DNA from 3 places in the Paenibacillus sp. TAB_01 genome. Region 3 is predicted to be linked to each of the others. Evidence: a T-box and tRNA genes for the amino acid it is inferred to sense, from the RefSeq annotation. Region 3 holds a T-box; the other regions hold tRNA genes.
What was found. A T-box is a leader RNA that pairs with one kind of tRNA and senses whether it is charged. The one in region 3 lies ahead of trpS (tryptophan--tRNA ligase), so its partner is inferred to be a tRNA-Trp.
Positions count from the first base shown of each region.

Region 1: it encodes a tRNA-Trp, which carries the amino acid that the T-box ahead of trpS (tryptophan--tRNA ligase) is inferred to sense. The anticodon was not compared.
Region 2: it encodes a tRNA-Trp, which carries the amino acid that the T-box ahead of trpS (tryptophan--tRNA ligase) is inferred to sense. The anticodon was not compared.

Region 1 covers NZ_JBIFNP010000001.1:416,181-419,360, reverse strand. Annotated here, with positions in the region: gene ACHHV8_RS02150 (alpha/beta-type small acid-soluble spore protein) at 1-176, opposite strand, end outside; gene ACHHV8_RS02145 (hypothetical protein) at 386-604, shown strand; tRNA gene ACHHV8_RS02140 (tRNA-Leu) at 904-983, opposite strand; tRNA gene ACHHV8_RS02135 (tRNA-Arg) at 989-1,065, opposite strand; tRNA gene ACHHV8_RS02130 (tRNA-Leu) at 1,082-1,170, opposite strand; tRNA gene ACHHV8_RS02125 (tRNA-Cys) at 1,187-1,260, opposite strand; tRNA gene ACHHV8_RS02120 (tRNA-Gly) at 1,270-1,344, opposite strand; tRNA gene ACHHV8_RS02115 (tRNA-Gln) at 1,349-1,423, opposite strand; tRNA gene ACHHV8_RS02110 (tRNA-His) at 1,445-1,520, opposite strand; tRNA gene ACHHV8_RS02105 (tRNA-Trp) at 1,535-1,608, opposite strand; tRNA gene ACHHV8_RS02100 (tRNA-Tyr) at 1,616-1,700, opposite strand; tRNA gene ACHHV8_RS02095 (tRNA-Thr) at 1,710-1,785, opposite strand; tRNA gene ACHHV8_RS02090 (tRNA-Phe) at 1,808-1,883, opposite strand; tRNA gene ACHHV8_RS02085 (tRNA-Asp) at 1,904-1,980, opposite strand; tRNA gene ACHHV8_RS02080 (tRNA-Met) at 2,023-2,099, opposite strand; tRNA gene ACHHV8_RS02075 (tRNA-Val) at 2,115-2,190, opposite strand; tRNA gene ACHHV8_RS02070 (tRNA-Glu) at 2,238-2,312, opposite strand; tRNA gene ACHHV8_RS02065 (tRNA-Ser) at 2,332-2,420, opposite strand; tRNA gene ACHHV8_RS02060 (tRNA-Asn) at 2,424-2,499, opposite strand; rRNA gene ACHHV8_RS02055 (23S ribosomal RNA) at 2,582-3,180, opposite strand, start outside.
Region 2 covers NZ_JBIFNP010000001.1:5,905,777-5,908,956, forward strand. Annotated here, with positions in the region: gene ACHHV8_RS28725 (methyl-accepting chemotaxis protein) at 1-306, opposite strand, end outside; gene ACHHV8_RS28730 (PDC sensor domain-containing protein) at 303-566, opposite strand; gene ACHHV8_RS28735 (hypothetical protein) at 550-867, opposite strand; tRNA gene ACHHV8_RS28740 (tRNA-Pro) at 1,157-1,233, opposite strand; tRNA gene ACHHV8_RS28745 (tRNA-Arg) at 1,242-1,318, opposite strand; tRNA gene ACHHV8_RS28750 (tRNA-Gly) at 1,325-1,399, opposite strand; tRNA gene ACHHV8_RS28755 (tRNA-Leu) at 1,406-1,492, opposite strand; tRNA gene ACHHV8_RS28760 (tRNA-Lys) at 1,502-1,574, opposite strand; tRNA gene ACHHV8_RS28765 (tRNA-Trp) at 1,587-1,660, opposite strand; tRNA gene ACHHV8_RS28770 (tRNA-Asp) at 1,715-1,791, opposite strand; tRNA gene ACHHV8_RS28775 (tRNA-Met) at 1,837-1,913, opposite strand; tRNA gene ACHHV8_RS28780 (tRNA-Val) at 1,929-2,004, opposite strand; tRNA gene ACHHV8_RS28785 (tRNA-Glu) at 2,017-2,091, opposite strand; tRNA gene ACHHV8_RS28790 (tRNA-Ser) at 2,111-2,199, opposite strand; tRNA gene ACHHV8_RS28795 (tRNA-Asn) at 2,203-2,278, opposite strand; tRNA gene ACHHV8_RS28800 (tRNA-Ala) at 2,283-2,358, opposite strand; tRNA gene ACHHV8_RS28805 (tRNA-Ile) at 2,379-2,455, opposite strand; rRNA gene rrf (5S ribosomal RNA) at 2,513-2,629, opposite strand; rRNA gene ACHHV8_RS28815 (23S ribosomal RNA) at 2,738-3,180, opposite strand, start outside.
Region 3 covers NZ_JBIFNP010000001.1:728,730-731,909, forward strand. Annotated here, with positions in the region: gene ACHHV8_RS03590 (permease) at 1-979, opposite strand, end outside; T-box leader at 1,149-1,450, shown strand; gene trpS (tryptophan--tRNA ligase) at 1,906-2,889, shown strand; gene ACHHV8_RS03600 (DUF5325 family protein) at 2,950-3,150, opposite strand.

The sequences.
Region 1 (3,180 bases), 310 kb from region 3:
TTACCGTTGGGAGACAACGGGATTCCGAGTGTTTTCGCTACCTCGTATTTCACATTTTGAGGCTCGCTGCGATTTACGGCATAGCCATTGCGGCTCATGACCTCACTTTTGAACCGCTCCATCCCTTCCGAAGCCGCAGGCACCACCAAACGATTGCTTCTTCTTCTGGCTGCCATACTCATCCCTGCCTTTCATCATCCTAAGATTATGTGTTTAGCATGATCTCAAACTTCCTTAGGTATACCGGCACATAAAACGCAGGATTTTGCAGAATCTAAGCAATGGGCTATCTTGCTTGAGGTTGCCTCAACCAAAGCGAATGATTTATAAGGCCCCGACTATAAAAAGAATGAATAACTATCCTATCCAAAGGAGTTGAGAAGCTTTGAGCCATTTGACAGAAATTATCGACAACCATAAAAATTTAGACGGTCTTTTTGCAATAGTAAAACATTATGGCGTCAGTGCAGAATTCGTGACGGATGCCCTCGTCCAGCGCTTCGAACAGATCAGCAAGGATGAAGGGGCTGAAAAAACAGAAGAAGAAACCACCTACTGCGTAGAAATACTAGATTCTCTCAATCAATACTATGCACGCCTTTAAAAACACGAATCACGAAGAGCAACGAGCAGCTGAGGATATGCAATTACACACATTTACTCATGCGCCTTCTACACTTATCTACTAACTTCTAGTCTGCATTACACTAAACCAAAACTACACTACATTACGTGCATTATACTGCACTAAACTACGTTGCACTGCACTACTCCACACAAACTGCATTACTCCACACAACCAAAACTCCAATCTCTATACTCGTTTCTCGTTTCACAAATAATCTTAGCGGCCGCTGAACGAAAAAAGCCAAGAAATCATTTTATGATTTCTTGGCTTTTTGATGCCGGTGAAGGGACTCGAACCCCCACGGTTTCCCTCACGATTTTGAGTCGCGCGCGTCTGCCAATTCCGCCACACCGGCTTGTATGGCGTTCCCTGAGAGATTCGAACTCCCGGCCTTTTGATTCGTAGTCAAACGCTCTATCCAGCTGAGCTAAGGGAACATTTTAATTATTTACTTGGTGCCGAAGACCAGACTTGAACTGGTACGGTAGTCACCTACCGCAGGATTTTAAGTCCTGTGCGTCTGCCGATTCCGCCACTCCGGCGAGTGGATTAAAAGAATGGAGGCGCCACCCAGACTCGAACTGGGGGTAAAGCTTTTGCAGAGCTCTGCCTTACCACTTGGCTATGGCGCCAGGAAATAATGGAGCGGAAGACGGGAATCGAACCCGCGACCCTCGCCTTGGCAAGGCGATGCTCTACCGCTGAGCCACTTCCGCAAAATGGCTGGGGATCTAGGATTCGAACCTAGGCATGACGGAGTCAAAGTCCGTTGCCTTACCGCTTGGCTAATCCCCAACAATTTTCAAAAAAATAATATGGGGCGATCGATGGGACTTGAACCCACGAATGCTGGAGCCACAGACCAGTGCGTTAACCCCTTCGCCACGACCGCCACATTTATTCTATTGGCAGGGGCAGCAGGAATCGAACCCACACCAAAGGTTTTGGAGACCTTTGTTCTACCTTTAAACTATGCCCCTATGTAAATGGTGGAGGCTGATGGATTCGAACCACCGAACTCGATGAGAGCAGATTTACAGTCTGCCGTGTTTAGCCACTTCACTAAGCCTCCGGATAATACTGGTGCCGTCGAGAGGACTTGAACCCCCAACCTACTGATTACAAGTCAGTTGCTCTACCAATTGAGCTACAACGGCATATTAATTTATCAAACAATCATGGTGGCTCGGGACGGAATCGAACCGCCGACACGAGGATTTTCAGTCCTCTGCTCTACCGACTGAGCTACCGAGCCTTACATATTCAATTCAATAATGGCGGAGCCGACGGGATTCGAACCCGCGGTCTCCTGCGTGACAGGCAGGCATGTTAGGCCTCTACACCACGGCTCCACACTTGTTTTCTCGAAGATTGACTACACTCCGAAAATAAATTGGTTGCGGGGGCAGGATTTGAACCTGCGGCCTTCGGGTTATGAGCCCGACGAGCTACCGGGCTGCTCCACCCCGCGTCGTTATACTTTATATGGTGGAGGCTGACGGGATCGAACCGCCGACCCTCTGCTTGTAAGGCAGATGCTCTCCCAGCTGAGCTAAGCCTCCATAATGAGCATTATACCATAAAAAACTAGTTGTACCAAGTTTTTTATTGGTGACCCGTAGGGGATTCGAACCCCTGTTACCTCCGTGAAAGGGAGGTGTCTTAACCCCTTGACCAACGGGCCTTGCTTTAAAGTATTGCTACGGAGAGAGAGGGATTCGAACCCTCGAGACGCTTGTGACGCCTACACGATTTCCAATCGTGCTCCTTCGGCCAGCTCGGACACCTCTCCAAATGGCTCCCCGAACAGGACTCGAACCTGTGACAACTCGATTAACAGTCGAGTGCTCTACCAACTGAGCTATCAGGGAATGAAATGAGCTATTCTTTTCAAGGTTGCACCTTGAAAACTAGATACGAAACAAGCATACATCCTTCTTCTTTGCTGTTCTCTTGGATAAGCCCTCGACCGATTAGTATTCGTCAGCTCCATACCTTACGGCACTTCCACCCCGAACCTATCTACCTCGTCGTCTTCAAGGGGTCTTACATACTGGGAAATCTCATCTTGAGGGGGGCTTCACGCTTAGATGCTTTCAGCGCTTATCCCGTCCGTACGTAGCTATCCAGCCGTGCTCCTGGCGGAACAACTGGTACACCAGCGGTACGTCCATCCCGGTCCTCTCGTACTAAGGACAGCTCCTCTCAAATTTCCTGCGCCCACGACAGATAGGGACCGAACTGTCTCACGACGTTCTGAACCCAGCTCGCGTACCGCTTTAATGGGCGAACAGCCCAACCCTTGGGACCTACTTCAGCCCCAGGATGCGATGAGCCGACATCGAGGTGCCAAACCTCCCCGTCGATGTGGACTCTTGGGGGAGATAAGCCTGTTATCCCCAGGGTAGCTTTTATCCGTTGAGCGATGGCCCTTCCATGCGGTACCACCGGATCACTAAGCCCGACTTTCGTCCCTGCTCGACCTGTTTGTCTCGCAGTCAAGCTCCCTTATGCCTTTGCACTCTTCGAATGATTTCCAACCATTCTGAGGG
Region 2 (3,180 bases), 5.2 Mb from region 3:
TACGCTCCTGTTCGATTGCGTCACACCGCTCATCAGATCATCCTCGTCATTCGTAACCACGACCCGCCAACCAGTCAACCCCACCTCGGCAAAGGCCGCCGCCTTCGAGGTGCCATCCGCCGCGGTATAATGAATTTCCCCGATTTTATTCTTCAGTACGTTTTCGCTAAATAACTGGGCAGTCGCTTCATTCTCATAATTTTTGAGTTCTTTACCGATTCGGCCTTGCGCTTGATAGGCAAGGTAATGACCGGTTTTCGAAATTAGAAACACCGCGCTCGTATTCCCGATTTTGTTGCGGTTCAAATCCGCCAGGATGTTCCCGGGGTGACCACAGCTTGAACGAGACCGCGAAATTCGCCGCTGCTGCCAAGAAGCGGAAAATCCAGAATGATGATGTTCTCTTGGGTGCTGCCTTCCGAAATAATATCCGATATGCCTACGGTCTTCTCTTGCTTAATTCGCTTGAAATTATCAAAGCAGGATAAATCCAGCTCGGTCCCCTTATCGTCAAACGACTTACCGGACTCTGCAGCAAAAGAAAATGACCTAACGTCGGGACTCATCGCCCTTCATGGTTTGGAGAAGCTCCACTTTCTTTGCCCGGCTTCCCGCGAGAACATCCGTACGATAGGTATTGACCATACTTTCCATCGTTTTGACTTTCCCATCGAGAAAGCCATTTAACTGCACCGCATTCGCAGATGCAATCACCTTTTGCTGCTCTTCGAGCTCTGTCTTGACGACTTGGGTATACAAAGTCCTCATAATTCCGGCCACTATGGCTACCGGCACTGTCGTAAGCAGCAAAAGAAATAATGTAAATTTTGTTTTCAAAGAAACCGTACGCTTACTCCCGCTCATCATCCTGCTCGTTCCTCCCGAACCTGCTGCTATAAAATGTAGTGTCGATTTGCACGAAACCTCTTGTTTTCCATATGCAAATAAAAAAAGCGGCTAAGCAAAAAGATGCTTTGACCGCCGCTTGGCATGAATTTCTATAGAAAATACTCTTTCAAAAGCAGGCTCCCCCCATCACTGAAGGATTTGCTCTCCTTGGGAAGAGCACCATCCCTTTACCTTGCCCCGTTAAAATGCAAAAAATCCGCGATCTCCGCGGATTCTAATTTCTTAGAGTAAAAACCTGAAATATAAATGGTCGGGACGACACGATTTGAACATGCGACCCCCTGGTCCCAAACCAGGTGCTCTACCAAGCTGAGCTACGTCCCGAAGTAATATGGCGTTCCCTGAGAGATTCGAACTCCCGGCCTTTTGATTCGTAGTCAAACGCTCTATCCAGCTGAGCTAAGGGAACATCATATGGAGCGGAAGACGGGAATCGAACCCGCGACCCTCGCCTTGGCAAGGCGATGCTCTACCGCTGAGCCACTTCCGCAAAAATTGGTGCGGTCGAGAGGACTCGAACCTCCACGGCTGTTACACCACTAGAACCTGAATCTAGCGCGTCTGCCAATTCCGCCACGACCGCAAAAACCAATGAGCCATGTAGGACTCGAACCTACGACACCCTGATTAAAAGTCAGGTGCTCTACCAACTGAGCTAATGGCTCTCAATAATAAAATGGCAGGGGCAGCAGGAATTGAACCCACACCAAAGGTTTTGGAGACCTTTGTTCTACCTTTAAACTATGCCCCTAGATGAAACAGAGGCTCTCGGATCTCCATTCTATCAGAGATCACAAGTACAAAATGGCGGAGCCGACGGGATTCGAACCCGCGGTCTCCTGCGTGACAGGCAGGCATGTTAGGCCTCTACACCACGGCTCCACACTTGAATTTTCAAAGCAGGGTAACCTTACTTCAAAAATAAATTGGTTGCGGGGGCAGGATTTGAACCTGCGGCCTTCGGGTTATGAGCCCGACGAGCTACCGGGCTGCTCCACCCCGCGTCGTTATACTTTATATGGTGGAGGCTGACGGGATCGAACCGCCGACCCTCTGCTTGTAAGGCAGATGCTCTCCCAGCTGAGCTAAGCCTCCATGGGACAATAATGGTGACCCGTAGGGGATTCGAACCCCTGTTACCTCCGTGAAAGGGAGGTGTCTTAACCCCTTGACCAACGGGCCTTGCTTTAAAGTATTGCTACGGAGAGAGAGGGATTCGAACCCTCGAGACGCTTGTGACGCCTACACGATTTCCAATCGTGCTCCTTCGGCCAGCTCGGACACCTCTCCAGATGGCTCCCCGAACAGGACTCGAACCTGTGACAACTCGATTAACAGTCGAGTGCTCTACCAACTGAGCTATCAGGGAATAATGGTGGAGCCAAGCGGGATCGAACCGCTGACCTCCTGCTTGCAAGGCAGGCGCTCTCCCAGCTGAGCTATGGCCCCATATCTTAATTATTTAGTTATGGTGGGCCCTAGTGGACTCGAACCACCGACCTCACCCTTATCAGGGGTGCGCTCTAACCAGCTGAGCTAAGGGCCCTTATCATATATAGTTTGTCCAACACAGCGGCAAAAAAAAACCCACGGTTGTGGGATCGCTTGGCGACGTCCTACTCTCCCGGAACCCTTCGGTTCAAGTACCATCGGCGCTGGAGGGCTTAACGGTCGTGTTCGAGATGGGAACGCGTGGTTCCCCTCCGCCATCATCACCAAACGATGTGTCATGTTTCTGCCAGGAAACATGAATACTTTAATTCAAGGCGACTTGCACCTTGAAAACTAGATACGAAACAAGCATACATCCTTCTTCTTTGCTGTTCTCTTGGATAAGCCCTCGACCGATTAGTATTCGTCAGCTCCATACCTTACGGCACTTCCACCCCGAACCTATCTACCTCGTCGTCTTCAAGGGGTCTTACATACTGGGAAATCTCATCTTGAGGGGGGCTTCACGCTTAGATGCTTTCAGCGCTTATCCCGTCCGTACGTAGCTATCCAGCCGTGCTCCTGGCGGAACAACTGGTACACCAGCGGTACGTCCATCCCGGTCCTCTCGTACTAAGGACAGCTCCTCTCAAATTTCCTGCGCCCACGACAGATAGGGACCGAACTGTCTCACGACGTTCTGAACCCAGCTCGCGTACCGCTTTAATGGGCGAACAGCCCAACCCTTGGGACCTACTTCAGCCCCAGGATGCGATGAGCCGACATCGAGGTGCCAAACCTCCCCGTCGATGTGGACTCTTGGGGGAGATAAGCCTGTTA
Region 3 (3,180 bases):
AGCCGGTGGAGAAGGTCGTGCTGAAGGAGGAAGCGACGAAGGCGTCGGAGGTGGAGCACAGCGACAGGATGAAAGCGAACGCCATCATGAACAAATGGGAGCCGAGCTGCCCCTGTCCGATCGAAATCAGGCTTTCCCGCGGCACCAGCGTCTGAATAAAAGCGGTGATCATGGCGCCGAACATTAAATATTTGCCCATATCGAAAAACTCGTCGGAGGCGTGGCCGAGTACGCCGAACAGGCGGCCCCATCTGCCGTCATAGTGTGCGTGGGAATGGTCGTGAGCGTGGGCAGGATGGTAAGAATGTCCATGCTCATGACTGTGCAGCGTTTGCGGACCGGGAGCCGCGCTGCCTGCGGCATAGGCGGCACCGTTGGAAGGCAGCGGGGCGTTATCGGCGGGCATCTGCTGCCCGGAAAGGGACGCCAGCGAGCTGCGCAGAGGATTGCCTTTGAAAAAGCGATAGACGATCAGCCCGATAATAAAGGCGACGACGAAGGCAAGCGCCATACGGGAGTAGGCGATCTCCGGGCGGCTGCGAAAAGCCATGTAGGTCGAGGCGTATACGACCGGATTAATGATCGGGCCGACCAGAATAAAGACGACGGCGATGTAAACGGGCATGCCTTTTTTCATCAAACGTCGAATGACGGGAATCATGCCGCATTCGCATAAGGGGAAAATAAGGCCGGCCACGCAGGCAAACAGAATGCCGAGCACAGGATTTTTCGGAATCAGCCGCCGGATCGTCTGCTCGGTCACGAACATTTGAAGCAGCGCGGACAGTACGACGCCAAGCAGCACGAAAGGAAAAGCCTCCAAAATAATGCTGATAAACAGCGTCTTGAAGCTTTGCATGGAATCGGTCGCCAGAAAGCCGAAATCGGGAAGCTGCTTTTGGGAAAAAATAAGAAACAGCAAAATAAGGCTGAGCAGCGCAAGCACGTTCGTACCCCATCGAAGGATCATCGTTTGCAAGATCGGTCTTCCTTTCTAATCGTAATTATTACTTTTTGTTAAAACGATTATTATATCTTATGCCGCATATTCCCGCTCTAGGACATGCAGACGCAACAAAATCGCGGGTTCGTGCAAAGGAATGGGGCGGAGGGGAGATTGACAGGACATAGTCATTTGATTATGATGAGAAAAAGCAATGACAGGAACAAGTAAACGCAAGCTGATTCTTTCAGAGAGCCGGTGGCTGCTGCGAACCGGTAGATAAGCTTCGTCGAATGGATCCTTGAGCTGATGGCTGAACTTTTGCAGACTCACCAGGCTCTGTGCGCTATACGGCAAGCAGGCTGCAGGTGGAGCGGCATTAATTTGCAAAAGGAAGCCGGTTCGGGTACTCTCCGTTACAAGAGCTTGAGGCTTGCGGTCTCGCTGCGGAACAACACCGCGCAGACCCGGCGAACTAGGGTGGCACCACGGTCCTTCGTCCCTTATGACGAAGGGCCTTTTTGTGTTGGGATGGGGTAACGAGCGGCAGGGCGTAAGGCGAAAGCGTAAGGCAAAGCTAAGGCAAAAGCATTGGCACAACTTGGCTTTCGGGTGCAGGGGGAGTCCCTCCGGCCGCTGTTGAAGCTGTGTTCTCTTTAATGGATTCAGCAGAGGGGAGAACACAGCTTCAAAGGCGGCACGTAAACTCTCCGGGACTCACCCTGACTCCCTGCCGCTCGTTATGTGAGGGGAAGAGAAAGAAAGGAGCTGAGCGGCCGCCAGCTCCGGGATGACTGTACCGGTATCGGTAAACCTCACCGGTCAAACGAAAAAAGCAAGCAACGGCAAGCACTAAAGAAGAACAATGGCAATAACAAAACACAAAAGAAAAACACAAAAGCAAAGCGCGACAAGAGAAAAAAACAAGAGCGTGATAAAAGAACAAAAGGGAGGACAAAAAAATGAAAAGAGTATTATCGGGTATCCAGCCAAGCGGTCAGCTGACCTTGGGGAATTACATCGGAGCATTGAAAAATTTCGTAGAAATGCAGCATTCGCACGAATGCTATTACATGGTTGTGGATCTGCACGCGATCACCGTGCCGCAGGAACCCGCGGCGCTGCGCGAGCAAACGGAAGCGGTATCCGCCCTATACATCGCGTCAGGGCTTGATCCGGCCAAAGCGACAATTTTCCTGCAGTCACACGTGCATCAGCACGCGGAGCTGGGATGGATGCTGACGACACTGACCTATATGGGCGAGCTGGAGCGCATGACGCAGTTCAAGGACAAGTCGGCAGGCAAGGAATCCGTAGGCGCCGGGCTGTTCACTTATCCGTCCCTGATGGCCGCGGATATCCTGCTGTATAACGCGGACCTGGTTCCGGTAGGCGACGATCAGAAGCAGCATCTGGAGCTGACACGCGATTTGGCGCACCGCTTCAATCAGCGGTTCGGCGACACGTTCACGATCCCGGAGCCGTACATCCCTAAGGTGGGCGCCCGCATTATGTCGCTGGACGATGCGTCCAAGAAAATGAGCAAGAGCAACCCGAACCAGGGCAGCTTCATCGCCATGCTGGATGATCCGGCCGTCATCCGCAAAAAAATCAGCCGCGCGGTAACGGACTCGGGCCGCGAAGTGAAGTATGACCCGCAGAACAAGCCGGAGGTCAGCAACCTGATCAGCATTTACGCGAACTGTTCGGGCAAATCCGTTGCAGAGATCGAAGCTTTATATGACGGCCAAGGCTACGGTCCGTTTAAGAAAGATTTGGCGGAGCAAGTCGTGGCGGTGCTGGAGCCGATTCAGCAGCGTTATCACGAAATCCGCAAATCCGGAGAGCTCTACGATATTTTGCGTCAAGGCGCGGAACGCGCCGCAGAGCAGGCGGAGAAGACGGTTAAAACCGTCAAGGAAAAAATGGGCTTCCTGGCCCGCTAACGCGAATCCAGAGGTTGAAAGAAATGCTTTTTATAGAGTGCTTGTCCCTATCGACGCAGATTAAGACTGCTTGCGCTGTTCCTGTTCTTCTCTGCGTCTTCTTTGTTTGGCTTTGACGACGAAGCCGAAGCCGATAAAGCCGAGAGAAGCCAGAGAGAAGAGAATTACAAGCCATAGGTTTCCCAGGCTGAGAGCCAGGCTGATGCCGGCTAACAGCAGCGTGCCTACAATGGCAAAAAAGAGAGCAAGTCCTTTGTTCATGCGGGTTCGTACCGCCTTTCTGATGAGTAT